Regions from separate parts of the Bradyrhizobium sp. 40 genome, predicted to be linked through region 1. Evidence: predicted binding sites of a transcription regulator. Region 1 holds the regulator's gene; each other region holds the start of a gene.
What was found. The regulator HrcA, encoded in region 1, represses chaperone genes, less so after heat shock. The targets are predictions, from matches to a motif close to GTTAGCACTCNCNNNNNGNGAGTGCTAAC.

Region 1 (10,509 bases):
TCTCGCGCTCGCGCGGCGTGAGCTCGGTCTCCTGCGCTGCTCCGCCGCGCACCATGTTGGAGCGGAGGTCGTCGGCGGCCGGCACGCGATTCACCGCGCCGGCGAACTCGCCGTTGATCAGGATGATGCGCTTGTCGCCGTGCTTGACCTCGGGGATGAACTGCTGGATCACCCAGGCTTCCTTGAATGTCACCGAGAACATGTCGAACAGCGAGCCGAAATTCATGTCCTGCGGCATCACGCGGAACACCGCCGCGCCGCCATGGCCGTGCAAGGGCTTCATCACGACGGCGCCATGCCTGTCGCGAAACGCGTTGATCTCGTCGAGGTCGCGCGAGATCAGCGTCGGCGGCATCAGCTGCGGAAAGTTCATCACGAACAGCTTTTCCGGCGCGTTGCGCACCGAGGCTGGATCGTTGACGACGAGCGTCTTCGGATGGATGCATTCGAGAAGGTGCGTCGAGGTGATGTAGGCGAGGTCGAACGGCGGATCCTGGCGCAGCAGCACCACGTCGAAGCCGTTGAGCGCCTCGCGCCTGGGCTCACCCAGGGTGAAATGATTGCCGGGCTCGTCGCGCACGGTGAGCAGCTGAACCGGAGCGACGATCTCCTCGCCGACCATCGAGAGCTTGTCGGGCGTGTAATAGGACAGACCATGGCCGCGCTTCTGCGCCTCCAGGAGCAGCGCAAAGGTGGAATCGCCCTTGATGTTGATGCGGGCGATGGGGTCCATCTGGACGGCGACGTTCAGTTTCATGGTCTGCCTTTCAGGTCGAGGCGTCGAATGCCGCCAACACATGGCGTGGAAGTGACCGCGGCGCAATCAGCATGGCGTCGAATCGCATTTCGAATTCCGCATGCTCGGGATGCGCGACGAGCCAGCCTTGCGCGGCGTCGATGATGCGCTGCTGCTGGCGCGGCGTCACCGCGAAGGCGGCGTCGTCCAGCGTCGCGCGCGCCTTGACCTCGACGAAGGCGATCAAATTGCGGCGGCGCGCCACGATGTCGATCTCGCCATGCGGCGTGCGGAAGCGTTTGGCGAGGATGCGGTAGCCCTTGGCCATGAGATAGGCCGCGGCGCGGCTTTCCGCGGAAATGCCGGTGCGGAACGCGGCGAGGCGCTCGGGTGAGGCGATTTTCGGTTCTGCCGGGTTCTCAGTCTTCGCCATCGCCGCCCCGCAGATCTTTGGCAAGCTCGAGCGCGCGGGCATAGACCTCGCGGCGCGGCCGGCCCGAGAGCGCGACCGCATGCGCCACCGCATCCTTGACGCTGTTCGCGGCGAGCTGCTCGCGCAGGAGGTCGTCGAGCGCGTCCGATGTCAGCATCTCGGCATCGGCCGCAGGCGGAGCGATCACCAGCACGAATTCGCCGCGCGTCTCCAGCGTGTCGGCATTGCGCGCGAGCTCACGCAGCGTCGCGCGCGAAATCTGCTCGTGCAGTTTCGTCAGCTCGCGGCAGATCGCGGCTTCACGGGTCCCCATGATCTCGGCGAGCTCGGCGAGCGTGTCCTGCACGCGATTGCCGGAATCGAACATCACCAGCGTTGCATCGATGCGCGCAAGCTCGGCCAGGCGCGACTTCCGCGCGGCTGATTTGGAAGGCAGAAAGCCTTCGAAGAAGAAGCGGTCGGTCGGCAGCGCTGCGACCGACAGTGCCGCCAGCACCGAGGACGGGCCGGGCAGCGCGTAGACGGCGTGGCCGGCGGCGCAGACCTCGCGCACCAGCTTGTAGCCGGGGTCCGAGATCAGCGGCGTTCCGGCGTCCGACACCAGTGCGATCGAGCCGCCCTGCGAGAGCCGCTCCAGGATTTTTGGACGGGCCGCTTCCGCGTTGTGCTCGTGATACTGCTTGAGCTGCGCGGAGATGTCGTAGCGCTCGGTCAGACGCCGCGTGATGCGGGTGTCCTCGCAGGCGATGACATCGACCCCGGCGAGGGTCTGCAGCGCCCGCAGCGTGATGTCACCGAGATTGCCGATGGGGGTCGCGACCAGGTGCAGGCCAGGCGCGGCCTTCGGCGCGACAAGCCGATGGGCGTCGATGGAGAAACCGCGCGAGGCGGGCTCCGTCGTCTCAGGTGTATTTATCGGGGACGGCTTTGCGCGCATAATCAGACGAACTTAGGCATGATCCCCGGGACTGGGAACCGGTCCCCGGAAAAAGATCGTGCCTGGCAAGGCAAGGGGCGAGGAAGGACTGGAATGTGATCCATTCGGCATCACATTCCCAAGGGAATGAAGCGTCAGCGCCATATTCGCGGCGGAAACGCCGCCTTGATGCTTGGTGATGGACGGCGGACAGCTAGCCAGAACTTGAGAGGAAGCCGCGTTAAGCGGGCATTATCCTTTTGTTTGAGTTAACTATTTGCCGACAATATGCCTGAATCCACGACTGGTGTCGTGGAGAATATCGTGAGCGGCTGGCGACGGTCGGTCAGAAGAGAAACTGTCATGACGGGCCCGCGTGATCCCAGATCTTCCTTTCCGGAGGAGTCTCCCGTTCAGGGGCCCCTGATATCAGGGGCGACCCGGCGAAGCGCGCTCGGCCTGTTGCTCGGCGCGCCGCTGCTGTCGGCCTGCGCCGGCGTGCAGCAGAGCCTGAGCCAGTTCTCCAATCCGTTCAGCAGCTCCTCACCGCCTCCGGCCCAGCCGGCCGGCCCGCCACAGCAGGCGACGACCGCCGGCACCGGCGGAGTGAAGGTTGCCGTGATCCTGCCGCTCTCGGCATCGGGCAATGCCGGCCTCGCCGCGCAGTCGATGCGTAATGCCGCCGAGATGGCGCTGGCCGAGTTCCAGAATCCCAACATCCAGCTCCTGATCAAGGACGACAATGGCAGCCCGCAGGGCGCGCAGGCCAGTGCGCAGCAGGCGGTCGACGAAGGCGCCGAGATCATCCTGGGTCCGCTGTTCGCGCAATCGGTGCCTGCGGTGGCGCAGATCGCGCGCACGCGCGGCATTCCGGTGATGGCGTTCTCGACCGATTCCAGCATCGCCGGCCGCGGTGTCTATCTCCTGAGCTTCCTGCCGGAGTCCGACGTCAACCGCATCGTCGAATATTCCGCCAGCATCGGGAAGCGCTCCGTCGCCGTGCTCGTGCCCGACAATGCCTATGGCAACGTGGTCGAGGCCGCGGTGAAGGCGGCGGTGCCGCGTCGCGGCGGGCGCATCGTCGCGTTCGAGAAATACGGCGCCGATCGCGCCACGCCGGCCCGGACCGTGGCGCAGCAGCTCGGCAGCGCCGATGCGCTGTTCATCGCCGATGATGGCGACGCCGTCGTCTCGGTCGCCGATGCAATGAGCGCGGCGGGTGCGAATCTGCGCAATATCCAGCTGCTCGGCACCGGCCTGTGGGACAGTCCGCGCGTCTATGCCAGCTCAAGCTTGCAGGGCGGCCTCTACGCCGCGCCCGATCCGGCCGGCTTCCGCGCCTTCTCCGGCCGCTATCGCACCAAATACGGCGCCGAGCCGATCCGCACGGCCACGCTCGCCTATGATGCCGTCGCCCTGGTCGCCGCGCTCGCGCGCACGCAGGGCACCACGCGCTTCTCGTCCGACGTGCTCACCAATCCTTCCGGATTCGCCGGGATCGACGGCCTGTTTCGCTTCCGCGCCGACGGCACCAACGAGCGGGGCCTTGCGGTGATGAAGGTCACGACCGGCGGCGGCGTTGCGGTGGCGGGCTCGCCGAAGAGTTTTGGAGCGTAGCTGTTTCCTCGACGTCGTCCTGGCTTTCGCCAGAACGACGATGGAGAGACCTTACGCCGCGAGATCGGCGACCACCGCGTCCAGCACCGGAAAACCGCTGCTGGTCACGCGCAGGCGGCCGGTTGCATCCACCGTGATCGCGCCTTCTTCGCGCAGCAGCGTGATGCGCTTGGGATCGAGCGAGCGGCCTGACAGCGCGCGGTAGCGCTCGGGGTCGATGCCCTCGACGAGGCGCAACCCCATCAGCAAAAATTCGTCGGCGCGTTCTTCGCTGTTGAGGAGATCGTCGGTGACGACGCCGTGGCCGTTGGTCTCGACCCGCATCAGCCAGGCTTCGGGACGCTTCTCGGTGGCGGTGGCGTGCCTGATACCGTCGATGTCGAGCCGGCCATGGGCACCGGGGCCGATGCCGGCATATTCCTCGCCGCGCCAGTAGACCAGATTGTGCCGGCACTCGGCGCCGCGCCGCGCGTGATTGGAAATCTCGTAGGCGGGCAGGCCGAGTCTGTCGCAGGTCTCCTGGGTAACGTCGTAGAGCGCGCGTGCGACCGCCTCATCCGGCGTCTTCAGCTTGCCGGCCTGATGCAGGCCGAAGAACGGCGTGCCTTCTTCGATCGTCAATTGATAGAGCGACAGATGTTCGGCCGCCTCGCCGATCGCGAGACGCAATTCATCGGCCCACATCGCCGGCGTCTGGTCGGGACGGGCATAGATCAGGTCGAACGAATAACGATCGAACGAGCGGCGCGCGATGGCGACCGCGTCGAGTGCCTCGCGCGCGCTGTGCATGCGACCCAGCGCCTTCAGCGAGGCATCGTCGAGCGCCTGCACGCCGAGCGAGACGCGATTGACGCCGGCGGCGCGATAGCCCGCGAAGCGCGTAGCCTCGACACTGGTCGGGTTTGCCTCCAGCGTGACTTCGACGTCTTTCGCCACGGTCCAGTGCTTGCCGATGGCATCGAGCACAGCGCCGACGGTTGCAGGCTGCATGAGCGAGGGTGTGCCGCCGCCGAGAAAGATCGAGGTGACTTCGCGGCCGGGCGCGCGCTCGGCGGTCGCAGCGATCTCGCGCGCGAAAGCCGACGCAAAGCGCGCCTCGTCGATCGCGGCGTGGCGGACATGGCTGTTGAAGTCGCAATAGGGGCACTTCGACAGGCAGAACGGCCAGTGCACGTAGACGCCGAAGGCTTCGGATTCTTGTTTTGACGCGTTTTCCTGGCGCGAACCGGTATCCACTTCGCTCGAAAACGCTCTAGCGCGGCTCAAGGCAGATCTCCGCCAGTTTCACGAAGGCGCGGGCGCGATGCGACAGGCCAAGACCGAGCGGCGGCAGGCCGTGCTTCTCGATGCTCTCCATCTCGCCGAAGGTGCGGCTGTGGCCGTCGGGCAAAAACATCGGGTCGTAGCCGAAGCCGGCGGTGCCGCGCGGCGGCCACACCAGCGTGCCGTCGACGCGCGCCTCGACCTCTTCGAGATGATCGTCGGGCCATGCAACGCAAAGCGCGGAAACGAAATGCGCCTTGCGCTTGGCGGGCGTGGTCGCGCCGCGCTCCTGCAACAGCCGTTCGATCTGTGCCATTGCCGCGGCAAAATCCTTGTTCGGACCGGCCCAGCGCGCCGAGTAGATGCCGGGCACGCCGTCGAGCGCGTCGACCACGATGCCGGAATCATCGGCGAAGGACGGCAGCTTGGTCGCCTGCGCTGCCGCGATCGCCTTGATCGCGGCGTTGCTGCGGAAATCGTTTCCGGTCTCTTCCGGCTCCGGAAGACCTAATTCGCCGGCCGAGACCGCATCGATGCCGTAAGGCGCGAGCAGCTCCTTCATCTCGGCGAGCTTGCCGGGATTATGGGTCGCGATGACGAGCTTTCCGGTGATTCGGCGATGCATCGGCCTATTGACTACGCTACCGCCAGTTTCTGCAAGTCCACGAGACGCGCGACGCCCTTGCGCGCCAGCGCCATCAACGCCAGGAACTCGGCTTCCGTGAACGGCTCGCGTTCCGCGGTGCCCTGAACTTCGATGATGCGGCCATCCCCCGTCATGACGAAGTTGGCGTCGGTGTCGGCTTCGGAGTCCTCGGCATAGTCGAGGTCGAGCACGGGCGTGCCCTTGTAGATGCCGCAGGAGATCGCGGCGACGTTGTCGCGCAACACATTGGCTTTGACCATGTTGCGCGCCTTCATCCAGGTGATGCAATCGGCGAGGGCGACCCAGGCGCCGGTGATCGAGGCCGTGCGGGTGCCGCCGTCGGCCTGGAGCACGTCGCAATCGACCGTAATCTGGCGCTCACCGAGCGCTTCGAGATTGATGATGGTGCGAAGCGAGCGGCCGATCAGGCGCTGAATTTCGACGGTGCGGCCGCTCTGCTTTCCTGCGGAGGCCTCGCGGCGGGTGCGTTCCGAGGTCGCGCGCGGCAACATGCCGTATTCGGCGGTGACCCAGCCGCGGCCCTGGCCCTTCAGCCATGGCGGCAGGCGGTCTTCCAGCGTGGCGGTGACCAGCACGTGGGTGTCGCCGAATTTCACCAGGCACGAGCCTTCCGCATATTTGACCACGCCGCGCTCCAGCGTCACGGGGCGCAATTCGTCGGGCGCACGGCGGCTTGGCCGCATGGGAATCCTCCAAAACTCTCGGAAAAGGGCTGTTGGCGGTGCTTGTAGGTGGGGTGAGGGTGGGCGGCAAGGGGGAAGATCGAGGCCTTATTGATCCCCGATTTTCAATCCGCGAGCGCGACGCTTGTCAGAAGCCTCCCGGATAGACAAATTACATGCAGCCGAGAGGAGTTACCGTCTGTGGCCCATCACGATCCGATCCATCTGATCGCGCCGCGCGCGGGCCTCGCCCAGCTCAACGAGCGTTCCCGCGACATCTTTCGTCAAATCGTCGAAAGCTACCTCGCGACTGGGGAGCCGGTGGGCTCGCGCAATATTTCTCGCCTGATCGCCATGCCGCTGTCGCCCGCTTCAGTCCGCAACGTCATGGCCGACCTGGAACAGCTCGGCCTGATCTACGCCCCGCACACCTCCGCCGGCCGGCTGCCGACGGAACTCGGCCTGCGCTTCTTCGTCGATGCCCTGATGCAGGTCGGCGACCTCAATGACAGTGAACGGCAGGCGATCCAGAGCCAGTTGACCTCCGTCGGCCACGCGCAATCGGTGGAGGCTGCGCTCGAGGAGGCATTGACGCGGCTCTCCGGCCTGACCCGCGCTGCCGCGGTCGTGCTGACGCCGAAATCCAATGCGCGGCTGAAACATATCGAATTCGTCCGCTTGGAACCGGAAAAGGCATTGGTGATCCTGGTCGGCGAGGACGGGCAGGTCGAAAACCGCGTCTTGACGCTGCCGCCGGGAGTTCCATCCTCGGCGTTGACCGAAGCCGGCAACTTCCTCAATGCGCGGATCCGGGGCCGGACCCTGGCCGAGGCGCGGCTGGAGCTCGAGACCGCGCTCGGAGAGGCGCGCACCGAGCTCGATCAGCTGACGCATAAGGTGATCTCGGCCGGGATTGCCAGCTGGTCGGGCGGCGAGAACGAGGATCGGCAGCTCATCGTCCGCGGCCACGCCAATCTGCTCGAAGATTTGCATGCGCTGGAGGATCTCGAGCGCGTTCGCCTGCTGTTCGACGATCTCGAGACCAAGCGCGGGGTCATCGATCTGCTCGGGCGGGCCGAGACCGCGGAAGGCGTGCGGATCTTCATCGGCAGTGAGAACAAGCTGTTCTCGCTGTCGGGCTCGTCCACCATCATCTCGCCCTATCGGGACGCTGCCGGCCATATCGTCGGTGTTTTGGGCGTGATCGGGCCGACGCGGCTGAATTATGCCCGCGTGATCCCGACCGTGGACTACGCTGCCCGCATCGTCAGCCGGCTCCTGGGGGGCTGACCGGCGTCTCCCCCGATCACGGGCGCTTGATTTTCGGCGCCCGAAGCACGATATCCGGGCCAGAAACCCCCTGAGATGAATGCGAAAAGAGAGCCGATGACCGATCGAGACCGGCAACCCGAAGACACGAGTGCTGCGGCCGGCGAGCCCGTGGTGTCAAAACCCTACATCATGCCCGACGATCCCGAGCCGGGCTCGGTCGAGCTTCTGCAGAAGGAAGTCGCCGAGGCGCGCGACCGCATGCTGCGGACGCTGGCCGAGATGGAGAATCTGCGCAAACGCACTGCCAAGGAGGTCGCTGACTCCAAGCTCTACGGCGTCACGGGCTTTGCCCGCGACGTGCTCGACATCGCCGACAACCTCCAGCGCGCGCTCGATGCCGTTCCGGCCGAGGCCCGTGCGGCGGCCGATGCAGGCCTCGCCTCGCTGATCGAGGGCGTCGAACTGACCGAGCGCTCGCTGCTCAGCGCGCTGGAAAAACACGGCGTGAAGAAGTTCGACCCCCTGGGCCAGAAGTTCGACCCGAACTTCCAGCAGGCGATGTTCGAGGTGCCCGATGCATCGGTGCCCGCGGGCACCGTCGTGCAGGTCATGCAGGCCGGCTACACCATCGGCGAGCGCGTGCTGCGTCCTGCCTTGGTCGGTGTCGCCAAGGGCGGCGCCAAGGCCGCGCCCGCCAACAGCAACGAGCCGAACGGCGCGGCGAACTGATCGATCCTCATGCTGAGGAGGCGCGCTAAGAAGCGCGCTCCTCAGGATGAGGGTCTTGCAGTTCGGTCGCGCCTCTTACGCGCTCGCCGCGATATCCGCGGACTGAATCCGCTTCACGCCGGCCTTGGCCATATCGGCCCAGGCTTTTGCGAGCGAACCCTGATTGTCGATGCCGCGGCAGGCGTCTTCCACCACATAGACCTCGAAGCCCGCCTTGCGCGCGTCGAGCGCGGTCCAGGCCACGCAGAAATCCGTCGCCAGCCCCGCGACGAAGACGCGCTTGATCTTGCGCCCCTTCAGATAGCCGGCAAGGCCGGTCGAGGTCTTGCCATCGGCTTCGAGGAAGGCCGAATAGCTGTCCACGTCCTTGTGAAAACCCTTGCGGATGATGAGCTCGGCGTGCGGGATCGCAAGGTCTTTCGACAGCGCGGCGCCGTCGGTGCCCTGCACGCAATGGTCGGGCCACAGCACCTGCTTGCCGTAGGGAAGATCGACGGTCTCGAACGGCTTCTTGCCGGCGTGGACTGATGCGAAGGAAACATGGCCTTGCGTGTGCCAGTCTTGCGTCATCACCACGTTCGAAAACGCTTTCGAGATCTTGTTGATGACCGGCGCCACCTGCTCGCCTTCCTTCACGGCAAGGCTGCCGCCGGGCAGGAAGCAATTCTGCACGTCGATCACGAGCAGCGCGGATGCATCGTCCGGCTTGATCGATGTGGCCGCCAGAATCGCGGTTGGCGCGAGCGCCACGAGCGCGCTCGTCCCGAGCGCCGCCAAGACTTGTCGCCGATCCAGCATCATTCGCCTCCTCAAGGATGAACTCAACGGAAGGGGAGCCTAGTTCCGTTCGTATACGAACAGAAGCCCGAAAATGCAGCCGGCTTTGGTGAGTCGTTGGGCTGCTGACCGGATATCTTCGCCGGGACGACGATGAGTGTCGGGCTAGCCCTTCGGCTGGATGCCGTCGCGGACCGCGCGGAAGCGGGTGAAGGCGGCCGGCCATTGCTCGCGCGGGGCGCTGGCGATGATGCGCAGCGAGGCGCCGCCGCTGCTGAAGCGGATCCACTGCACCACGGTCACCGGCGTCTTGTCCTTGCCGCTGACGCCGTCGATCCGGGTCTCGAAACCCTGCTGGCCGCTGATGCGGATCGGCTCGGACATGGTGACGCGCGACTCGCGCACGCCGGGAATCTGGAGCGCCGCCTCCTGGGCGAAGCGGGCGCGGTCGTCGGCGGCTTGCGGGGTGGCGCCAATCACGCCGAGGATGATGAACGGCTTCGATTCATAGCCGGAGCTCTCGTCGCCGTCGGCCAGGATGATGCTCGAGCCCGGCGCCAGCGTGCGAACGTCCTTGAAGTCGGCGAGATCGGTGATCTTGAACGGCATCAGCGCGATCTGCTCTTCGGCCGAGACCTGCTTGCGGGTGACGACGCTCGCAAACATCTGCCGCACCGCCTCGTCGGTGTAGATTTTGATCGCATTCTCCGGAATCTGCACCGCGACATAGCCGGAGAAGCCGGCCCCCGGCACGATCATCGAATAGCGCCGCACCGGGGTCTCGCCGGCCTTGCCGCTCTCGGTCGTGAAATAGGCAAGACCCGCGGGCGTCTCGATCTTGTCCTGCTTGACGCCGTTGGCTCCGGCTGGATTGGAGTTGAAGGCGCTCACGACCTCGCCATAGGCCGCCGGCGGCAGTTCTGTGATCAGCACCTTGACGTTGCCGTCCTCGCTCTCGAAGCCGGGAAAGGTCTTGGCCGTGTTGAGACCGACCAATGGCACCATGCCGAGGCGCAAGCCGGGTGGGAAAACGGCGTCGGCAGCCAGAGCCGGAAGCGCAGAGGCAACGAGGAGGGCGAGCGCAGCAAGGGGGCGGATCAGCTTCATGGGCACTCTGATTGGTTCACATTGAGGCCGTTCGATGGTCGGTCACCGGGCCGCTTTGTCGCGCGACGCAGCCAGATGACGAGCCCGCTCGGCCGCCCGCCTTTTAGCGGGTTTGGTCTTGCCGCAACAGGGCAGGGCGGAACGCGGTAACGGATGCCGGCCGATCGCGGGACCTGTTAATAATTCCTCACCCGCAAGGCGGGTTCAGCCCGGATATGATCTTCCAAAACCCAATGTTTTCACGGCCGAAACTTGCGTTCGGTCCTTGCGGGCCCCTCCCCCCCTCCTATATGAGCGTCAACCATCGCAATATCGCGAATGTTTGATCTT
Region 2 (10,509 bases), 2.8 Mb from region 1:
ATGGTGAGGAAAGGGATATCGGCCAGAAGCTTGTTGTCGCCCAAAAGCGTCCCCTCACCGGGCAGGGGCCGGGGAGCGATCGGTGCGGCGTCGGGTTGAAGCGGTGCGGGTTGAAATGATCCTCTTGGAGAAGGCGCTACGACGCCGCGTCGGCCAAAAGGGTTTGTCGCCATGAAAACATTTCCCGCATTTTCACAGCCTTGAGTTGACGCGAGAGGTATTTTCGACTGGTTACCGCCCGTCCTGCGGACGGCTGAAACCATCCGATTGGTAACTGCCCGGTTTCACGGATCGGACGCCTTCTAACGATCGGCTGATCGTGGAAGTACTGAGTAAGCCCTCTCTAAGCCAAAGCTCCAGCCACGGTGCGAAATGCCATGACCGCGCGATCAATATCCGCATCATCGATATGGCGATGGGTCACGCAGCGCAATCGACGCCTGCCCCAGGGCCTCGCCCTCAGGCCCTCCCTCTCCAGAGCCCCCGACCACGCGGCGCTGTCGCGCCCGGAGAGAGAGACATCGACCTGCACGATATTCGTCTGTGGGATTGTCGCGCTGATCTTTGGATGCATCCCATTCAACGCATCACTCAGGGCTCGCGCACGCCGGTGATCCTGCGCCAGACGCGTCCCCATGACCTGAACCGCCTCCAGGCCGGCCGCGGCCAGGACGCCGATCTGGCGCTGCGTGCCTCCGAGCATGCGGCGAAACCTGCGGCTGCTGTCGATCACCGCGCGTGGCCCGGCGAGCACGGCACCGGCGGGTGCGCTCAGGCCCTTCGACAAACACAGAGAAACCGTGTCGCAATGTCTGGCAATTTCGGCCGGCGCCGTTTCAAGGGCGACGGCGGCGTTGAACAGCCGCGCGCCGTCGAGATGCACCGGGACACCGCGGGCCGAGGCCATGGCGTGCACGGCCTGCATATGATCCAGCGGCAATACGGCGCCGCTCGCGTTGTTGTGCGAGGTTTCCATTGCGACAAGAGCGGTCCCGAGCTTGAGCCCCTCGCCCTGCAGGGCGTCCTCCAGCAAATTCAGATCCATGGCGCCGGCGGTGCCGGCAATGGCGAGGTAGAACTGCCCCGTAAACGTCGCCGCCCCTCGTTCCGAGGTGTACATATGGGCATTCGATTCCAGCACGATCTGTTCGCTGCGCTGCGACTGCGCCAGCGTCGCCAGCAGATTGGCCATGGTGCAGCTCGGCACAAACAGGCCCGCATCCTTGCCCAACGCCGCAGCCGCGACGGCCTCCAGCTCCTGCACCGTGGGGTCACCGTCCAGCCCGTCATCGCCGAGCGGCGCCGAGGCCATGCGGGCATACATCGCCTCGGTCGGCTTGGTGACAGTATCGCTGCGCAGGTCGATGGGTGGCAACCCGGCGCCCGCCGGACTCGTGTCGTGTTGATGTGCCATTGCGAGACCTCTAGAGCGCTTGTCGCATCATTCGTAGACTGCCGGATCGCCGGAATCGGTCGGGTTGGCCAGCGCCCGCTTGAGGGCGGCGCTCATCGGGAATTTCAGGTTGAGGCCATGCGGTGGAATCGGTGAATTGAAATATTTGTCGTAGAGCGCCGCAATCTGCCCGCTCTTCATCAGGTCGATCACGGCATCGTCGACCATCTTCTTGAAAGCAGGATCATCCTTGGGTTGGACGATACCATAGGGCGCCGTCTCGAGGCTCTTGCTACCGATCAGGAAGTCATCCGGCGTTCTGGACGAGGCGACCGTGGCATAGGCAAGACCGTCATCGTTGGCGGTGCCGGCCACTCGGCCCGTCGATACCAACAAGAAGGTCTCGGCGGTGTCCTTGGCCGGCACCACCGTGATGCCGAGATTTTCCCTGGCATTGATCAGCGTAATCACCTTAAAGGTCTGGCCGCCGGCTTGGGCGGCGATGGCCTTGCCGCGAAACGAAGCCGGGTCGTTGACATCGACCCGGCCATCCTTGCGCGCGACGAGGACGACCTGCGCAACGAAGGTGGTGGGAGCAAAGGCAACGAGTTTATGCCGCTCGACATTATTGGTCGTGTTGCCGCATTCGAGATCGATCGTGCCGTTGGCGAGCAGCTGAATACGTGTCGCCGAGGTTATGGGGTTGTAGCGAACCTCGAGCTTGGGAAGCTTGAGGGCCGTCTTGATCGCCTGCACCACCTGTTCACAGATTTCCACGGTGTAACCGATCGGCTTCTGGTTGCCGTCGAGATAGGCGAAGGGCACCGAGGTCTCGGGGTACCCCAATGTGATCGAGCCGCTCTCACGGATCTTGTCCAGCCTGCCCGCGCCCTGGGCCATGGCCTCGCTGGAAAGAAAAACACCAGCGACGGTCGCCGCGGCCAGTGCCTTGATCATCGTCGCTTTCATATATCCCCTCTTGTCGCAAATGCCGGTGACGCCGTCCACGGTGGGTGAGCAAACCCAGGACAGCTCCGTGCAAACAGCTCCGTGCAAACAGCTCCGTGCAAACAGCTCCGTGCTCTGGACTATCGTCCAAAAGCCCGATCTGATGAAATTCCAGTTTCATACTCTCCTATACGGATTTGATATGGCCACCAGACGCATGGGCCTGAAGCATGTGGAGGCTTTTCGGGCGGTCTTCGTGACGGGATCGATGACGCAGGCGGCTCAGCGCATGCATACCTCGCAGCCCCAGATCAGCCGCCTGATCGGACAGCTGGAAGCGATCACACAATTCCCGCTGTTCGACCGCAGTGGCGGCCGCCTCCGCCCGACGGTAGACGGATCGCGCTTTTTCCAGGAGGTCGAGAAGACTTTCATCGGCCTGGCGGGACTGGAGGCCAGCGCAGCCAGCATCCGCTCGTTCGGTATGGGTCGGTTAAGTGTTGCGGCGATGCCGCGCCTGGCCGGCGGCCTGCTGACACGCATCGCGGCACGCTTCAAGGCGGACTATCCGCATGTGATGATCTCGATCCGATCCGGCACGGCGAGCGCCGTGCACGACTGGGTCAGTTCCGGGCTTTGCGACACCGGATTGGCAATGCTCTACGGCGAGGTTGCGGGGGTGCATGTCGAGCCGGTGCTCAAGACGCGTTGCGTCGCGATCATGCCGAAGACGCATCGTCTTGCACAGAAGAAGACGCTGCGCCCTGCCGATTTCGCCGACGAGGCCTTCATTTCCTTCGCCACGGGGAGTCCACTCTACGATCGCATCGATACGATCTTCGCGCAGGCGGGCGTCACGCGCCGCATTGTTGCGGAGACCGATCTGGGCGCATCGGTCTGCGCCCTGGTCGCGGCGGGCCTTGGCATCAGCATTATCAACCCGATTGCCGCGCATGACGAAAGCTCTGGCGCGGCTCTGACCACGCGCCCCTTCAACCCGGCCGTCCCCGTTACGATCGCACTGCTCTATCCACCTTATGCCGCTCGCGCCCGGTTGATCGATGCCTTCAGCGAATATGCTCGCAAGGTCATGAGCACGGAATTGGGCTATCTCGAGCGGTAGCGGGTCGATCCGCAGCGAGGCTTGTGCGAGGCTGGCGCCCTCGTAGCTCCGATGGAGCGCAGCGCAATCGCGACAATCCTTCCATGTTAATCTCTTCATGAGATTCGGGTGGAATTGATTCATGAGCGACAGCGTCGGCCAGCGTGCATTTCAAAATTCCCGGCTTCAGAAACGGCAAAAAGCCGACGTAGGGCCGTTGCTCGCGCGCGCCCTCCAGCTGCACAAAGCGGGACTTCTGCGCGAGGCAAAGACGGCCTATCGCGAACTCCTGGAGCTCGCACCCAACCAATTCATCGCGCTTCATTTGTTGGGCGCTTTGGAGGCTGAAGCCAAAAACTATCAGCAAGCGCAAGTTCTGCTGAGCCGAGCGGTGGCCGTGGATCCGCGATCTGCCGAAGCTCATATGAGCCTGGGTGTCGCGCTCAACGGGCTAAAACGTCACAATGAGGCCCGCGAGAGCTATCGAAAAGCCCTCGCCCTCCGACCCAACTACGCCTTGGCCCTGTCCAATCTCGGTAACGCGAGCGCGGCCCTTGAACTTTACCAGGAAGCGCTCGAGAGCTACGACAAGGCGCTCGCAATCGACGGAAAACTTTCCGAAGCCCATAACGGCCGGGGTTGGGCGCTCTGCCGTCTGCGCGCCTATGACGAGGCTGTCGCAAGCTTAAACCGCGCGTTATCGATCAAGCCTGACTATGCCTCGGCGCTGTCGAGCCGCGCCGTTGCCTTGCGGGAGCTTCAGCGATTCGACGAAGCCATGGCGGATTGCAATCGCGCAATCGCCCTGGCACCCGATGACGCGAATGGATGGCTCTGGCGGGCCAGCATCTTGCTCCTGACCCGGCAAGTTGCCGAAGCATTGTCCGATTGCGAGAAGGCTCTCGCGATCGATCCCGGCTTCTCTCAGGCCCACAGCCTGCTCGGCCAATGTCTCGCGGCACTTGGCCGGGTCGACGAAGCGCTCGCCAGTTTCGACAGAGCTCTCGACATCGAGCCGGATCAGAGCACGATCTCCAGCAAGATATTCACCCTCGATTTTATGGCCGACGCCAGCGCTGCGCAGCATCAGCAAGCGCGACGTGTATGGTGGGAGCTGATCGGTGCGAAGATCGCCTCAGGAGCGGCGGGACCGCATGACAACAGCCGCGCTCCGGATCGCCGTCTGGTGCTGGGTTATGTCTCGTCGGATTTCCACGCACATTCGGCGGCGTTCATTTTCAAGCCGGTCCTGCAGCACCATGATCGGGCACAGTTCGAAATCGTGTGCTACGCTTGTTCACCGAAAACGGACGCGACGACCCGCGAATTTCAGGGGATCGCCGATCGCTGGCGCGACGCCTCGCAATGGTCCGACGATCGCCTCGCCGCCCAGATCCGCGCCGATGGTGTCGATATCCTGATCGATCTGTCCGGCCATACCAGCGGAAACCGCCTCGGTGTGTTTGCGCGCAAGCCGGCGCCTGTTCAGGTGCATGGCTGGGGCCACGGCACCGGCACCGGGCTGCCAACGATCGATTATCTGTTCTCGGACCCGGTCGCGATTCCGGTCGCGGTTCGGCATCTGTTTGCGGAGACCATCGTCGACCTGCCGTGCTTTGTGACGCTGGCGCCACTGCCGGCCGGGATTGCGCGGGCGCCGACGCCGGCGATCGCGAACGGCTTCATCACATTCGGTGTCTTCAACCGCATCAGCAAGATTTCGAACGAGGCGGTGGACGTCTGGTCCAGGATTCTCGAGCGGGTGCCGGGTTCGCGACTGCTGATCAAGGATACTGCGCTGGACGCTCAGCTGGTCCGCGACAATCTGCTGGCGCGGTTTGCAGCTGGCCGGTTGCCGTCCGAACGCGTCGACCTGCTCGGAGCCACGTCGCGAGACGAACATCTGGCAGCGTTCAATCGCGTCGATATTGGCCTCGACCCATTCCCGCAGAATGGCGGCGTCAGCACGTGGGAAGCCTTGCAGATGGGCGTGCCGGTAGTGGCGAAGCTCGGTCACAGTCTGCCGAGCCGTGCTGCCGGCTCCATCCTCGCCGCGCTGGGCCTGCCGGACTGGGTCGCGGAAAGCGATGAGGCCTATGTCGAGATCGCAGCGAGCCGTGGGACACAGATCGGCGACCTCGATAAGTTGCGCCGCGAACTGCCCGGACAGATCAGGGCTGCCGCCGCCGGCAACCCCGTCTCATACGCGCAAGCGGTGGACGATGCCTATCGCGCGATGTGGAAACGCTATTGCAACGGTGATGGCTGATCTCCGCTTCACCTACGCCTTCAACTCCACCGTCCTGAACTCCGCCGGCAGGATCACCTCCAGCAGCTCGACGTCGTCCGAATAGTCCAGGATCATGTGCTTGATCTTCGGCGGCTGGGTCCAGGCGCTGCCTTCTTTCATCAGCGTCTCGCCCTCTCCGTCCATATAGGTCTTCACCCAGCCCTTGAGCACGTAGACCATCTGGAATTCGACGTCGTGGAAGTGCAGCTTCGACACCTCGTCCGGATTGCAGGGGCCTTGCAGCCGGATCACGTGCGCTTGCGCCAGCCCGTGGCTCGCAGCGGCGATGCCGAGATCGCGATACTTCGCGTAGGTGCGCAGACCGTCGGCCTTGAAGTCTTCCTCACGGTGATGGCTGATCGCTATGCGCTGCTTGGGCCGCGCCGGTTTCTTGACGGATGACTTGGCCGGAGTCGCGCGAGCTTTCGCCTTCACCGCCTTGCGCGCCGTCGATCGTGCGGCGGGTTTGGCCCCGCTTCGCTTCTTCACCGCCGCCTGCGATGCGCTACGCGATTTTGCTTTCTTGGCCATGGCGGTCTCCCCTGTTGTTACAGGGGAGAGGTTAGCACGGAATGCGAAATCGTAGGATGGGTTAGCGTCAGCGTAACCCACCCTACAGCACCACGCTCGCCTTCAATGCAGCCGGAATACGCCGTCGACCGCGCGCAGCTCGGCCGGCTTGATCAGCTTGGAATGCGCGACCGTGACCGAGAACAGCGGACCGTCGAGCTTCTTCTGCCAGAACGCCAGGAAATCCGTCAGCGCCGGAAATTTCGGAAACATGTCGTAGTTCTGCCAGACATAGGTCTGGAGCAACGAGCGATGATCCGGCATCCGGTAGAGAATTTCGGCTGTCGTCAGCCCGTAACCCAGCACCTGTTTCCGGAAGTCGTCGGAAACAACCCCAACTCGCGAGACCATGCCAACCTCCTTTGCAGGAGCGCATATTCAAGGGGTGGCTTTCCGGTACGCCCTACGAGCCACCCGGTGGAGATGCGCTCACATGAGTGAAATGTGACGCAAACTGACAATCCATCTCAAGCCCAAAAGTTTAACAAGCTGTTGAAATTCAATGCGTTAGCAGCAGATGCGGCTCCGTGCTAATACGGGCGCGGAGCGCGATTAACGATGGAAAGAGATTTTGGCAGGCGGCGCTTCCGAGTGCTATTTTTCTGCTACAAGCCCTTGCTCCCGCCAAAATCCTGCCTTATCTCAGCTGTGCCTGTGCTAGCACTCGCGGGCGCAGACTGCTAACAACCCAAAATTCCCAATTTGTGCAAAAGCTTAGGAGAACTGCATGAAATTCCGTCCGCTTCACGACCGCGTCGTGGTCAAGCGCATCGACGCAGAAGAGAAGACCGCTGGCGGCATCATCATTCCCGACACGGCCAAGGAAAAGCCTTCGCAGGGCGAGATCGTCGCCGTGGGCCCGGGTGGCCGCGACGAAGCAGGCAAGCTGATCCCGATCGACCTGAAGGTCGGCGACCGCGTGCTGTTCGGCAAGTGGTCCGGCACTGAGGTCAAGATCGACAACGTCGATCTGCTGATCATGAAGGAAAGCGACATCATGGGCGTCCTCGACGTCCCCGCTTCCAAGAAGAAGGCGGCCTAAGAGCCCCTCTCTCCCCCAGCTAAACCTCTCAAGGAAAAATTCAGATGGCAGCTAAAGAAGTCAAATTCGGCGTCGATGCACGCGACAAGATGCTTCGCGGCGTCGACATCCTCGCCAACGCGGTGAAGGTCACTCTCGGCCCCAAGGGCCGCAACGTCGTCCTCGACAAGTCGTTCGGCGCTCCCCGCATCACCAAGGACGGCGTCACCGTCGCCAAGGAGATCGAGCTCGACGACAAGTTCGAGAACATGGGCGCGCAAATGGTGCGCGAAGTCGCCTCCAAGTCCGCTGACGCGGCCGGCGACGGCACCACCACCGCCACCGTGCTGGCCCAGGCGATCGTGCGCGAAGGCGCCAAGTCGGTTGCCGCCGGCATGAACCCGATGGACCTCAAGCGCGGTATCGACATGGCGGTGGAAGCCGTGGTCGCCGACCTCGTCAAGAACTCCAAGAAGGTCACCTCGAACGAGGAAATCGCCCAGGTCGGCACCATCTCCGCCAACGGCGACGCCGAAATCGGCAAGTTCCTCTCCGACGCCATGAAGAAGGTCGGCAACGAGGGCGTCATCACGGTCGAGGAAGCCAAGTCGCTCGAGACCGAACTCGACGTCGTCGAAGGCATGCAGTTCGACCGTGGCTACATCTCGCCCTACTTCGTCACCAACGCCGACAAGATGCGCGTTGAATTCGACGACGCCTACATCCTGATCAACGAGAAGAAGCTCTCCAACCTGAACGAACTGCTGCCGCTGCTCGAAGCCGTGGTGCAGACCGGCAAGCCGCTGGTCATCGTCGCCGAAGACGTCGAAGGCGAGGCTTTGGCCACGCTGGTCGTGAACCGTCTGCGCGGTGGTCTGAAGGTCGCGGCCGTCAAGGCTCCGGGCTTCGGCGATCGCCGCAAGGCCATGCTGCAGGACATCGCGGTTCTGACCGGTGGTCAGGCGATCTCTGAAGATCTCGGCATCAAGATGGAGAACGTCACGCTCGCCATGCTCGGTCGCGCCAAGAAGGTGATGATCGACAAGGAGAACACCACGATCGTCAACGGCGCCGGCAAGAAGGCCGACATCGAGGCGCGCGTGTCCCAGATCAAGGCGCAGATCGAGGAAACCACCTCGGACTACGACCGTGAGAAGCTCCAGGAGCGTCTTGCCAAGCTCGCGGGCGGCGTCGCAGTGATCCGCGTCGGCGGCGCGACCGAGGTCGAGGTGAAGGAGCGCAAGGATCGCGTCGATGACGCGATGCATGCGACCCGCGCCGCGGTCGAGGAAGGCATCGTCCCGGGCGGCGGCGTCGCCCTGCTCCGTGCCTCCGAGCAGCTCAAGGGCCTGCGCACCAAGAACGACGACCAGAAGACCGGCGTCGAGATCGTGCGCAAGGCGCTCTCCGCGCCGGCTCGGCAGATCGCGATCAACGCCGGTGAAGACGGCTCCGTGATCGTCGGCAAGATCCTCGAGAACAAGTCGTACGCTTACGGCTTCGACTCGCAGACCGGCGAATACGGCGATCTCGTCAAGAAGGGCATCATCGACCCGACCAAGGTGGTTCGCGCGGCGATCCAGAACGCGGCTTCGGTTGCGGCTCTCCTGATCACCACGGAAGCCATGGTCGCCGAGCTGCCCAAGAAGGGCGGCTCCGGTCCCGCGATGCCCCCGGGCGGCGGCATGGGCGGCATGGATTTCTAAGTCCAGCCATTCCGGCAAACGACAAAATGCGAAACCCCGGCAGCGATGCCGGGGTTTTTGTTTTCTCCGCTCCTCATTCCAGAGCGGCGCGCAGCGCCGGGCCCGGAATGACGGGACGGCCTCACCACACCTTCCCCAGCCGCTCCATGTGTGGTTCGCCCTGCTGGTCGAGCGACCAGAATATCCGCATCACCTTGCCGACCAGATTGTCCATCGGCACGAATCCGATCGACGACATCACGCGGCTGTCGCTCGAGTTGTCTCTGTTATCACCGAGCACGAAGAAATGGCCCTGCGGCACGGTGTAGACGTCGGTGTTGTCGTAGTAGCCGTTGTCGACGCAGTCCTGCGTGACGTAGGACGCGCCGTTCGGCAGCGTCTCGCGCCAGCGCTTGGCCTTCGCACCGTTATCGACGCCGCAGGTGGAGCCGGCAACAACCGCCTTCAGGGCAACGCGCGTCACCGGGCGATCGTTGAGGATGAGCTGGCCCTGCCGCATCTGGATGCGATCACCGGGCAGCCCGACGACGCGCTTGACATAGTCGACCGAGGTGTCCTTTGGCGTCCGGAACACGACGACGTCGCCATGCTCGGGCTCGGCGGCCCGGAAACGCCCAGAGATCCATGACGGCGCGAACGGAAACGAATAGCGGTCATAGCCATAGGCATATTTTGCGGCAAAGACGTAGTCGCCGACGACCAGCGTCGGCGTCATCGAGCCGGACGGGATGTTGAACGGCTGGAACAGGAAGATGCGAAACAGGAACGGCGGCGACCACAGCACCGGGATCAGGAGGATCAGGATGACGACCGCCTTCCATTCCCGCACCTTGGCCTGCGGGTGGATGGTTTCCTGAAGAGTGGTCATGCGCCTGCCCTGATCAAGCCCGTGGTCGTCGCGAGATTACGCAACCTTCGCGCGCGCGCAATCCCATTACTTGGTCGCGCCGCGCGCGGATCGCGTTCACGCCCGCAATCAGCCGCGCGCGAGATCGCTGAAGGAACGGCGGATCCATTCGATGGTGAGCCGCGTCGCCGGATCGCGCTTGAGATGGTTCTGCACCAGCAACCAGACGTCGCGGCGCCCAGGCAGCAGTGTGGCGCGCAGGCGGCGATCGCCGAGCAAGTCCGCGCAGACGTGCTCCGGCAACACGCCGGCAGCCTGATGCGCGCGGATCAGGTTACGGATGACGCGAACGTTGTCGGTGACGCAGCGCGCATGGGCTTGTTTCATGCGCAGGAATTGCATCTCGGGAATGGCACCGAGTTCGTCCGGATAGGCGCACAGCACCGGCTCGCCCTCGGTCGCAACAGGCTCGAAATAATAGAGCTTGACGTCACCGAGCCTGGAGATCGCGAAGTCGCCCTTGTCGGGCTTGCGCAGACGGATAGCGAGATCAGCTTCCCAGCGCGAGAACTTGACGTTCTCGCTCGAGGTGAGGAATTGCAGCGTCAGGCCGGGATTGGCGCGCAGGAAGT
Region 3 (10,509 bases), 1.0 Mb from region 1:
CCCGGATCGGCCGCAAGGTGGGAGCTTAAGTCATGAGCGCGCCATTCGTTCTGGCCGTTCCCTCCAAGGGCCGCCTGCAGGAAAACACCGAGGCCTTCTTCGCCCGCGCCGGGCTCAAGCTGTCGAAGGCGGGCGGCGCCCGCGACTATCGCGGCACGCTCGCAGGTCTCGACAATGTCGAGGTCGCCTATCTCTCGGCGAGCGAGATCGCCTCGCAACTGTCCCGCGGCTCGGCGCATCTCGGCGTCACCGGAGAGGATCTGGTGCGCGAGACCATCGCGGACGCCGACAAGCGCGTCTCCCTGATCGAAGGCCTCGGCTTCGGCTATGCCGACGTCGTCGTCGCGGTGCCGCAGGCGTGGATCGACGTCCGCACCATGGCCGACCTCGACGACGTCACCACCGGCTTCCGCGAGCAGCATCACATGCGCATGCGGGTCGCGACCAAGTTCGTCAACCTCACCCGCGCCTTCTTCCAGAGCCAGGGCATCACCGATTACCGCATCGTCGAAAGCACGGGCGCGACCGAAGGCGCGCCGGCCGCCGGCAGCGCCGAGTTGATCGTCGACATCACCACGACCGGCGCGACCCTCGCCGCCAACGGATTGCGGGTGCTCGACGACGGCGTGATCCTGCGCAGCCAGGCCAATCTGGTCGCCTCAAGAGACGCCGATTGGTCGCCGCAGGCGCGGGAGACCGCGCGAATCATCCTCGATCACATCGCGGCGCGGGCGCGGGCCAACAAATACCGCGAAGTCCGCACCCGCTTCCGCCAGTGCGACGCGGCCATGCTCACCGAGGCCCACGAGCGCTTCGGCGTCGAAGCCCCGTTCGGCGGGCCGACCTCGTCAGGCATGCTCACACTGCACTGCCCGCCGGGCCAGCTCTATGCACTCGCGAGCTTCCTGCGCACCCATGGCGCCGAGACCGTCTCGGTGGTTTCGCTGGATTATGTTTTCGACCGGGACAACCCGCTGTTCGCCAGGCTCGAGGCGTTCCTGCGGCAGTGAGCCCAAAGTTTGTTGAGCAATTCCGTTCAGCGTAGCGACAGCAAACGGCAGCTACCATATGCTGTTGAGATGACCTTGAACGCCTCTGGAACCTTGATCGATGACGCTGGGCTCTGACGTTTCCGGCATGACGACCATCGCGGCAAGCACCGCCGCGAACGGACTGTCGATTGTCGTCCCGCTCTACAACGAAGCGGCGGGCCTCGCCGCCCTGCACCAGCGCATCTGCGATCTCGCAAAGACCTTGCGTCAGCGCTATCGCTTGGCTTGCGAAGTCGTCTATGTCGACGACGGCAGCGCGGACGCGACGCTGTCGATCGCCCGCTCGCTGCCGGCCGACGCGGTCGACGTCCAGGTGGTGTCGCTGTCGCGCAATTTCGGCAAGGAGGCCGCGCTGATGGCCGGCCTCGACCATGCCCGGCTCGGCGCGGTGCTGTTCATGGACGGCGACGGCCAGCATCCGCCGTCGCTGGTCGAGCGACTGGTGCGGCACTGGATCGAGGACGGCTACGACGTCGTCTATACCGCCAAGGCGCATCGCGACAACGAGCCGTTCCTGCGGCGGCTCGCCGGACGGGGCTTCTATGCGCTGATCAATTGGGGCGCGCGCCAGAAGATTCCCGAAGACGCCGGCGACTTCCGCCTGCTGTCGCCGCGCGCGGTGGCAGCACTGAGGCAGCTGCCGGAGCGCAACCGCTTCTTTAAGGGCCTCGCGAGCTGGATCGGCTTCCGCCAGATCCGCGTCGATTACGAGCCCGCGCCGCGCACCCATGGCGTGACAACCTTCAGCGCCGCGCGTCTTCTTGGTCTTTCGATCGAAGGCGTCACCTCGTTCTCGGTGGCGCCGTTGCGCTTCGCCAGCCTGCTCGGCGTGATCCTCGCCGGCGGAGCGTTCCTGTTCGGTCTGTCGATCCTGTGGGAGGTCTTGACCACCGGCAAGCAGGTGCCCGGCTATCCCTCACTCGTGATCGGCCTGATGACGATCGGCGGCGTGCAGCTCATCATGATCGGCATCGTCGGCGAATATATCGGCAAGATCCTCTCCGAGCTGAAGGCGCGCCCGATCTACTTCGTCGCCGAGCACAGTGAAAAGCATTTCGAGACCGACAAGGCTGACGACGCCTCGAAGAGGACGGCGGCCGAATGAACGCGGCCGCGCCGCCGCGGCGGATCTGGCTCTGCGCCGACGATTACGGCATCAGCCCGGGTGTCAATCGCGCCATCCGCGACCTGATCGAACGCGGCCGTCTCAACGCCACCTCGGTTATGATGGTGGGACCTGCGGTCGAGCGCAGCGAGATCGAAGCCCTCCAGACGGCAGCGCAAGCGAGCCCGCGCTGCGCGATCGGATTGCACGTGACATTGTCGGCACCGTTCCGGCCGCTCACCATGCATTTCCGCCCACTCGACGGCGACATGTTTCTCCCGTTTCCGAAGCTGCTGCGCGCGGGTCTTGCGCGAAGGCTCGACCGCGAATTCTTTCGCAACGAAGTGAAGGCGCAGCTGGCAGCCTTCGCGGAAGGGTTCGGGCGCGCGCCTGACTTCGTCGACGGCCATCAGCATGTGCAGCTCTACCCGCAGGTGCGCGACGGCTTTATCGACGCAGTCGCCGAAGTCGCGCCAAAAGCCTGGGTGCGCCAAGGCGGCCGCGACCTGCCGCTGATGCAGCGGCTGGCTTCACCGAAAGCCATGGTGCTCGATATCCTCAGCGCGCAATTCCGCCGCCGTGCCGGCAGCGCGGGCCTCAGCTTCAATCCCGGCTTCGCCGGCGCCTATGATTTCACGCAGGCGGCCGATTTCGGCGAGCTGATGCGGCAATTTCTCGAAGGCCTGCCGGATGGCGGCCTCATCATGTGTCATCCCGGCTTCGTCGACGACATCCTCACTGGGCTCGACCCGATGACGGATGTCCGCGAACGCGAGCACGCCTATCTCGCCGGCGATGCTTTCGCGCGCCTGCTGACGGACAGCGGCGTCACGCTGGGGTGAAACCGACAGTTTGCGAGAAAGCCGCCCTCCGGGCAGCTTGTCGCATACCGAAATTTAATCCAGCCGGCACTGTTGGGGCCACAATGGAACCCTACATCTTCCTCGCGCTTGTTTTGCGCGAGGGAGACTGACCATGACGCCGCAGGAACGCCAGCTCGTCGACGAGCTTTTCGACCGGCTTTCGAAACTGGAAAATGCACCGCGCGATCCCGACGCGATCGCTGCGATCTCCGACGGCCTGCGCAAGGCGCCTGGCGCGATCTATGCGCTGGTGCAGACCGTGCTGTTGCAGGACGAAGCGCTGAAGCGCGCCCATGCCCGCATCCAGGAGCTGGAGGCGGCGCAGGCGCCCGAACAGGCGCAGTCCGGCGGTTTCCTGGACACCATGCGCGACACGCTGTTCGGCGGGGGTCCGTCGCGCGGCTCGGTTCCGAACGTGCCGCCGCGTGACTCGCGGCCGGTGTGGAACAGCGGCCAGGCGATGCAGCAAAGCCAGCCCGGTTATGGCCAGCCGCCCTACGGGCAGGCTTACGGTCAAGGTCCAGGTCAGGGCCCCGGTCAGGGCTATGGCGCGCCGCCGGTCGGCGGTGGCGGCGGTTCGTTCCTCGGAACGGCGGCGGCAGCCGCGGCCGGCGTCGTTGGCGGCTCGCTGCTGCTCTCCAGCATCCGCGGCATGATGGGCGGATCGCATCAGCAGGCCTTCGGCGACACCAATGCCCTGGGCGACCGCAGCGCTGGTGGAAGTCCCTGGAGCGGCAGCGATCAGTCCGGCGGCTCGCTCGCGCGTGATGCCGGCCTCGACGACATCGGCGCGAACCGCGGTGATGCGTCCCGGCAGGGCTTCGCCGACCACGCTTCGAACGACGACCAGAACTACAACGATCAGAACGACAATGACGGCGGCAATGTCGACCTCGCCGACGACAGCGATTTCGGCGGCGGAGATGATGGCGGCAGCGATTACGCCTGACGCTTTTTATCCTTGCTCCAAACCAGAACGGCCGCCGATGAGGCGGCCGTTTTGGTTCCGAGCGCTATGCGCCTACATCACGATGACCTTGGTGCCGACATTGACGCGGCCGTAGAGATCGATGACGTCCTCGTTGCGCATGCGGATGCAGCCCGAGGAGACGTTGGTGCCGATGGTCCAGGGCTCGTTGGAGCCGTGGATACGGTAAAGCGTCGAGCCGAGATACATCGCGCGCGCGCCGAGCGGATTTTCCGGGCCGCCTTCCATGTGCCTGGGCAGATCGGGGCGGCGCGCGATCATTTCCGCCGGCGGCGTCCAGGCCGGCCATTCGCGCTTGGCCGTGATCGACTTCACGCCGGACCAGGTGAAGCCGGGACGGCCGACGCCGATGCCGTAGCGCATCGCCCGGCCGTTGCCCTCGACAAGATAGAGGAATTTGTTCGGCGTATCGACCACAATCGTGCCGGCGCCTTCATTGCCGCTATAGTCAACGAGTTGTTTCTCGAATCTCGGGTCGAACTGACGCTGCCGCGGATCGACCGCCTCCTGCTGAAGACCTGCGCCCTGCGTCTGCGGCTCGCCCATCGGCGGCAGGCGGCGCTGGTCATAATAACCAGGCTGCTGCTGATACATCGGCTGCTGCGGAGCGTAGGCCGGACCGCGACCGGGCCCGTCACCGAACATGAACTCGATGAAGCCGCCGCCCATGTTCGCATTGGAGGCGACACGCACCGGCGCAGGCGGCACTTGCGGCTGATAGAGCACCGCGGGCGGATCGTTCGGCACGCTATTGTCGAAGGCGCTGGCGCTGTTGGCGCCGGCAATGAAGGTGCAAGCGCTGCCAAGCAGCGCGACAGACATTTTCTTGAACATCGACGTACTCTGTACTGTTTCGTCTAGATCACATGCGTCGTGGCGAGCTGACCGCTGATCCGCATCCGCGACGTGGTCAATAAAGAGCAAAAGCCGTTTTGTTTGGTAAACGGAAACGCCATTTCGATTCACCACGTCGTCGGCAGCGGTGCAATTTGGCGATCAGCGTTTATTTTCGATGAACGCCTTGCACGCATGGTTAATCGCCCGTTTGCAAGCCGTCGCACACAACCGAGACGACAGTTCCGGCTGTGAACTTCGTGTTAAATCGCTTCTGCCTACAAAGACGCGTGAGTGAGGTGGGGGGAGTTCTTGATGGCTATTCACCGCAAACGTTTTCGTGTCGAGGAGGCTATTGTCGGCGAGATGCCCAGCCCCGAAATGATTGAGGAGGCTGCGCCGATGCATAGCGAGATCATGGCCGAGTTGCGTGCGATCCGTGCACAGATGGCGAAGGGCACCGCGCCCTTGTCCGGCAGCGCCGCCATGGCGGCGATCGACGCCTCCACTGCCCACGAGCTCTCCGAAGCCCGTACCATGCTCGATACTTACCGGGCGCAGATCGAGCAGTGCGAGAAGCTGAAGGTCGAGCTCGACCTCATCCACGACGCCATCGACCGCACCAAGCGCGAGATCGCGACACTGCACGGCAAGAGCTTCGACGGCGGCGAAATGGCCAAGGTCAATGGCGAGCTCGGCGCGGTCGTCGGCGGCACCGAACAGGCGACCCAGCAGATCCTCGAAGCCGCCGAGTCGATCGACCAGGCGGCCAGCGCGATGGCCAAGGTGCAATCGGCCGATCAGCAGAAGCGGCTGGCCGACGATATCCAGGAACGCGTCATCTCGATTTTCGAAGCCTGCAACTTCCAGGACCTGACCGGCCAGCGCATCAGCAAGGTCATGAGCACGATGAAGTTCATCGAGCAGCACATCAATTCCATGATGGAGATCTGGGGCGGCGTCGACGCGATCAAGTCCCACGTCGTGCCGCAGGTCGACACCCGCAGCGATGACGACAAGCTTCTCAACGGCCCGAAGCTCGCCGGCGACGTCGGCCACGCCTCGCAGGACGACATCGACGCGCTGTTCGACTGAGCGGACGCGACACTACGGAAAAACAAAACGCCGGCGCAAGCCGGCGTTTTTTGTTTTGGACGTCATTGCGAGCGAAGCGAAGCAATCCAGACTGTGTCCGCGGAGGCAGCCTGGTTGCTTCGTCGCTTCGCTCCTCGCAATGACGAGTGGCTAGGCCGGCGCCGCGACTACGCCCTCGGCGCGCAGCGGACGTAGACCATGTTGCCGTAGCGGGTGGCAGCGTCCTTGTCGATGAAGCGGGTGATGAGGACGCGGCCGTCGAAGGAGACGATCTCGCGGTCCTGCTCGCCGGGCGTCGGACCCGCCGGCCCGATATAGTTCTTGCCGCTGGGCGAACCCTTCAGCCGCAGCTCCTGCGGTGTTGCCTGGTCCGCCAGATGCATGATCACGCCGCCGGAGGAGCCGGCGGTGATCACATAAGGATTTTTGCATTGAGCCCGGGCGGCAGCCTCGGTGCGGGCGCGGTCGGCCGGGTTCTGGAACGAGGCGAGGCCCCAGCGCCCGACGATCTCGTCGGCGCGGATCGAGGCGGGCATTTCCGGACCGGTGCCGGGCTCGGCCTCGGGGGGCGGTGAGGAGGAAGAAAAGGACGGCAGGCTCATGCCGCCGCCGCAGGCGCCAAGCAGCAGCGCCAGGCAAGAAGCCGCCGCCAGATTGGCGACCGTGCGCGCGTGAGCTGAACTGATCATGGCATTCCCCCGGACAAAACCATGGCCGCACCCCTTCCGCAGCCAAGCGCAAAACCGCTGCCGGAGCAATGACGTCCTTTAATACGCCGGCGCCCCGAACAAGTTTCCAATGTCACCATCCTATATCCGTCTCACCAATCGCTTAACCACCTTTGCTTGACAGGATCGCGGCCAAGCCATATTCCCGGGCGGACCATTAGCACTCTGAAAGATGGATTGCTAACGCGCGCCGATCGATCCTCAAGAAGGGTGGACGGCAGCGCCGCCCGCCCACTTTCACTCCTTCCGAAGCGAGCCTCCAAAGGGAAACGTCATGACTAAATCCAAATTTCGTCCGCTGCATGACCGTGTCGTGGTCAAACGTATCGACGCCGAGTCAAAGACCAAGGGCGGCATCATCATTCCGGACACGGCCAAGGAAAAGCCGTCCCAGGGCGAAGTCGTCGCCGTCGGCCCCGGTGGCCGCGACGAGGCCGGCAAGCTGATCCCGATCGACCTCAAGGTCGGCGACCGTGTGCTGTTTGGCAAGTGGTCGGGCACCGAGGTCAAGATCGACAACGATGAGCTCCTGATCATGAAGGAGTCGGACATCATGGGTGTGATGGCCTAAGGCCAGACGCCTGAACGGCCGCTGAATGCATGCCCGGGTCACTCGATCCGGGCATGCATCATTCCGCCGGGTTCGATCGCGGACCCCGGGAATGAGGCGACCCAATAAGCAAGACACATCACGAAAAAAGAAGAGGAATTGCAGACCATGGCTGCCAAAGACGTCAAGTTTTCCGGAGACGCGCGCGATCGCATGCTGCGCGGCGTCGACATTCTCGCCAATGCCGTCAAGGTGACGCTCGGCCCGAAGGGCCGCAACGTGCTCATCGAGAAGTCGTTCGGCGCGCCCCGCATCACCAAGGACGGCGTCACCGTCGCCAAGGAGATCGAGCTCGAGGACAAGTTCGAGAACATGGGCGCCCAGATGGTGCGTGAGGTCGCCTCCAAGACCAACGACCTCGCCGGCGACGGCACCACCACCGCGACCGTGCTGGCCCAGTCCATCGTGCGCGAAGGCGCCAAGTCGGTTGCCGCCGGCATGAACCCGATGGACCTCAAGCGCGGCATCGACATCGCGGTCGCCGCCGTCGTCAAGGACATCGAGAAGCGCGCCAAGCCGGTCGCCGCCTCCTCCGAGGTCGCCCAGGTCGGCACCATCTCGGCCAACGGCGATGCCGCCATCGGCAAGATGATCGCGCAGGCGATGCAGAAGGTCGGCAACGAGGGCGTCATCACCGTCGAGGAGAACAAGTCGCTCGACACCGAGGTGGACATCGTCGAGGGCATGAAGTTCGACCGCGGCTATCTGTCACCCTACTTCGTCACCAACCCCGAGAAGATGACCGCCGAGCTCGAGGATGCCTACATCCTCCTGCACGAGAAGAAGCTGTCCGGCCTGCAGGCGATGCTGCCGGTGCTGGAAGCCGTGGTGCAGTCTGGCAAGCCGCTCGTCATCATCGCCGAGGACGTCGAGGGCGAGGCTCTGGCTACCCTGGTCGTCAACCGCCTCCGTGGCGGCCTGAAGGTCGCCGCCGTCAAGGCGCCGGGCTTCGGCGACCGCCGCAAGGCCATGCTCGAGGACCTCGCGATCCTCACCGGTGGCCAACTGATCTCCGAAGACCTCGGCATGAAGCTCGAAAACGTCACGGTGAAGATGCTTGGGCGCGCGGGCAAGGTGGTGATCGACAAGGAGAACACCACGATCGTCAAGGGCGCCGGCAAGAAGCCGGAGATCGAGGCCCGCGTCGGCCAGATCAAGGCCCAGATCGAGGAAACCACCTCGGATTACGACCGTGAGAAGCTCCAGGAGCGCCTCGCTAAGCTCGCAGGCGGCGTCGCGGTGATCCGCGTCGGCGGTGCCACCGAGATCGAGGTCAAGGAGAAGAAGGACCGCGTCGAGGACGCGCTCAACGCCACCCGCGCCGCGGTGCAGGAGGGCATCGTTCCCGGCGGCGGCGTCGCGCTGCTCCGCGCCAAGAAGGCGGTTGGCCGTCTCACCAACGCCAATGCCGACGTCCAGGCCGGCATCAACATCGTGCTGAAGGCGCTGGAAGCCCCGATCCGCCAGATCTCCGAGAACGCGGGCGTGGAAGGCTCGATCGTCGTCGGCAAGATCCTGGAGAACAAGTCCGAGACCTTCGGCTTCGACGCCCAGACCGAGGAGTATGTCGACATGGTCGAGAAGGGCATCATCGACCCCGCCAAGGTGGTGCGCACCGCGCTCCAGGACGCCGCCTCGATCGCCGGCCTGCTGGTGACCACCGAGGCCATGGTCGCCGAGTCGCCGAAGAAGGACGCCGCGCCCGGCATGCCGGCCGGTGGCGGCATGGGCGGCTTCTAAGACCGATCCTTAGCCCACAGTGTTGCGAAGGCCGCCTCCGGGCGGCCTTCTTTTTTGGCAATCATGGCCCGTGCTTTCCAATTCAACCGGCGGCCAAAACCCACTACGGTGACGCCCGATTCGAATTGTTTGGGCCTGATCTCAACGGAAAACCACTTCACACTTTCCGGATCATGCCCCATTGCCCCGGGGATTTCGTCGATGCGCGCGCTTGTGTTTTGCTCCACGGCCGTTCTGGCGGCTCTGCTTGCAGGTTCGCCTGAGGTCGCATCCGCCCAGATGAAGCTGGCGCCGAAGGCCACGGCGCCCGGCGGCGTCGAGACGCGCTATTTCACCTCGATCGACGGGCTGATGGATGGCAATGCCGACGTGATCCTGAAGGAGACACGCCAGGGCAAGACCGTCACCGCAGCCGTGCTCGACGTCTGCTATCCCGTCGCGAAGAATTCCGACCGCAAGGACCGCTTCGTCGTCAATCTCCAGGTCGCGGGCCAGAACCTGACGGGTACGACGCAGAGCCTCGGCGCGAAGGCGCCGGTCACCGTCAAGCTGCTGCGCAAACAGGCCGGAGACACGTTCGAATTCCGCGGCCAGATCAGCATTGGCCAGGCCGTGACCGAGGTCACCTCGCCCGACAATTCCGATCTCAGCGAGAAGGAATTCCTCGACAACCAGACCTCCGACGACGGTATCACGCCGCAGCCGAAGGATTTCACCGACGTCTCGCCGGAAGCGATCGCGGTCAAGGTCAAGCTGGATGCCGCGACCGAGTTCCTGAAGAGCCTGAAGGGCCAGGACGTCGAGGTGACGCTGGCGAGCCTCACCGTCGGCTGCGACGCGTTGCGCGCGGGCGAGCAGACCATCAACATGTCGGTCGATCCGGAGCGCGCCGGTGCGCTGCTGGCAAAATTCAAGGCGACGCCCGGCGTCACCGCCGCGGGCTGGACCGCGGGCATGACCGAGATGGACCGCACCATCCGCATTGCCGCCGCCGACTGGCGCGAGGGCGACAAGATCAACCGCGACAAGCTCGCGGCCGCGGTGGCTGGCGTGCTGAGCAGGACGCTCGCGGCAAAGCCGGTCTCGCAAAGCTTCAACCCGGCGACCGGCAAGCTCAAGCTGGTGTTCAAGCGGCCGAACCAGGACTTTCCCGCGCTCGAGCTCACCGACACGATCGAGGTTGCGGGTCTCGTCTCGCCCGACAAGCCGGGCACGACCGACAAGCTCATGCTCTGGGTCGGGAGTCCAGCGACCACGACCACCGACGAGAGCAGCGGCGCCAAGCTCAATCTCTCAGACGAAGCGACGGCCGACGAGGAAGGCGATCAGCCCGACGACAACGGTTCGGTCGAGGCGCTCGCCAAGGAGCTGAAGGGCCAGCGATGGGACGCCGACAAGTCGGTGTGGAAGTAGACGCAGACACCCCCTGTCAGTCATCGCCCGCGAAGGCGGGCGATCCAGTACTCCGAGACGGCCGTGGTTGAATCGATAGGC

Region 2: the regulator HrcA is predicted to act here: its motif matches at 6,960-6,988, upstream of IVB40_RS13345 (co-chaperone GroES).
Region 3: the regulator HrcA is predicted to act here: its motif matches at 6,822-6,850, upstream of IVB40_RS30610 (co-chaperone GroES).

The regions. Positions count from the first base shown of each region.
Region 1 is NZ_CP064688.1:7,424,112-7,434,620, reverse strand. It holds gene gshB (glutathione synthase) at 1-757, opposite strand, end outside; gene IVB40_RS35500 (YraN family protein) at 768-1,169, opposite strand; gene rsmI (16S rRNA (cytidine(1402)-2'-O)-methyltransferase) at 1,156-2,106, opposite strand; gene IVB40_RS35490 (penicillin-binding protein activator) at 2,449-3,702, shown strand; gene hemW (radical SAM family heme chaperone HemW) at 3,754-4,938, opposite strand; gene rdgB (RdgB/HAM1 family non-canonical purine NTP pyrophosphatase) at 4,955-5,590, opposite strand; gene rph (ribonuclease PH) at 5,602-6,315, opposite strand; gene hrcA (heat-inducible transcriptional repressor HrcA) at 6,496-7,584, shown strand; gene grpE (nucleotide exchange factor GrpE) at 7,681-8,295, shown strand; gene pncA (bifunctional nicotinamidase/pyrazinamidase) at 8,371-9,093, opposite strand; gene IVB40_RS35455 (hypothetical protein) at 9,238-10,179, opposite strand.
Region 2 is NZ_CP064688.1:2,787,370-2,797,878, reverse strand. It holds gene IVB40_RS13380 (rhomboid family intramembrane serine protease) at 1-44, opposite strand, end outside; gene IVB40_RS13375 (GntG family PLP-dependent aldolase) at 344-1,414, opposite strand; gene IVB40_RS13370 (amino acid ABC transporter substrate-binding protein) at 1,442-2,401, opposite strand; gene IVB40_RS13365 (LysR substrate-binding domain-containing protein) at 2,505-3,464, shown strand; gene IVB40_RS13360 (tetratricopeptide repeat protein) at 3,586-5,712, shown strand; gene IVB40_RS13355 (cupin domain-containing protein) at 5,725-6,264, opposite strand; gene IVB40_RS13350 (usg protein) at 6,367-6,654, opposite strand; gene IVB40_RS13345 (co-chaperone GroES) at 7,031-7,345, shown strand; gene groL (chaperonin GroEL) at 7,390-9,030, shown strand; gene lepB (signal peptidase I) at 9,152-9,898, opposite strand; gene IVB40_RS13330 (LysR family transcriptional regulator) at 10,007-10,509, opposite strand, start outside.
Region 3 is NZ_CP064688.1:6,375,556-6,386,064, forward strand. It holds gene IVB40_RS30570 (ATP phosphoribosyltransferase regulatory subunit) at 1-29, shown strand, start outside; gene hisG (ATP phosphoribosyltransferase) at 33-1,010, shown strand; gene IVB40_RS30580 (glycosyltransferase family 2 protein) at 1,111-2,157, shown strand; gene IVB40_RS30585 (ChbG/HpnK family deacetylase) at 2,154-2,999, shown strand; gene IVB40_RS30590 (DUF2076 domain-containing protein) at 3,133-3,969, shown strand; gene IVB40_RS30595 (L,D-transpeptidase) at 4,042-4,842, opposite strand; gene IVB40_RS30600 (protein phosphatase CheZ) at 5,158-5,937, shown strand; gene IVB40_RS30605 (hypothetical protein) at 6,105-6,626, opposite strand; gene IVB40_RS30610 (co-chaperone GroES) at 6,940-7,236, shown strand; gene groL (chaperonin GroEL) at 7,384-9,015, shown strand; gene IVB40_RS30620 (hypothetical protein) at 9,217-10,428, shown strand.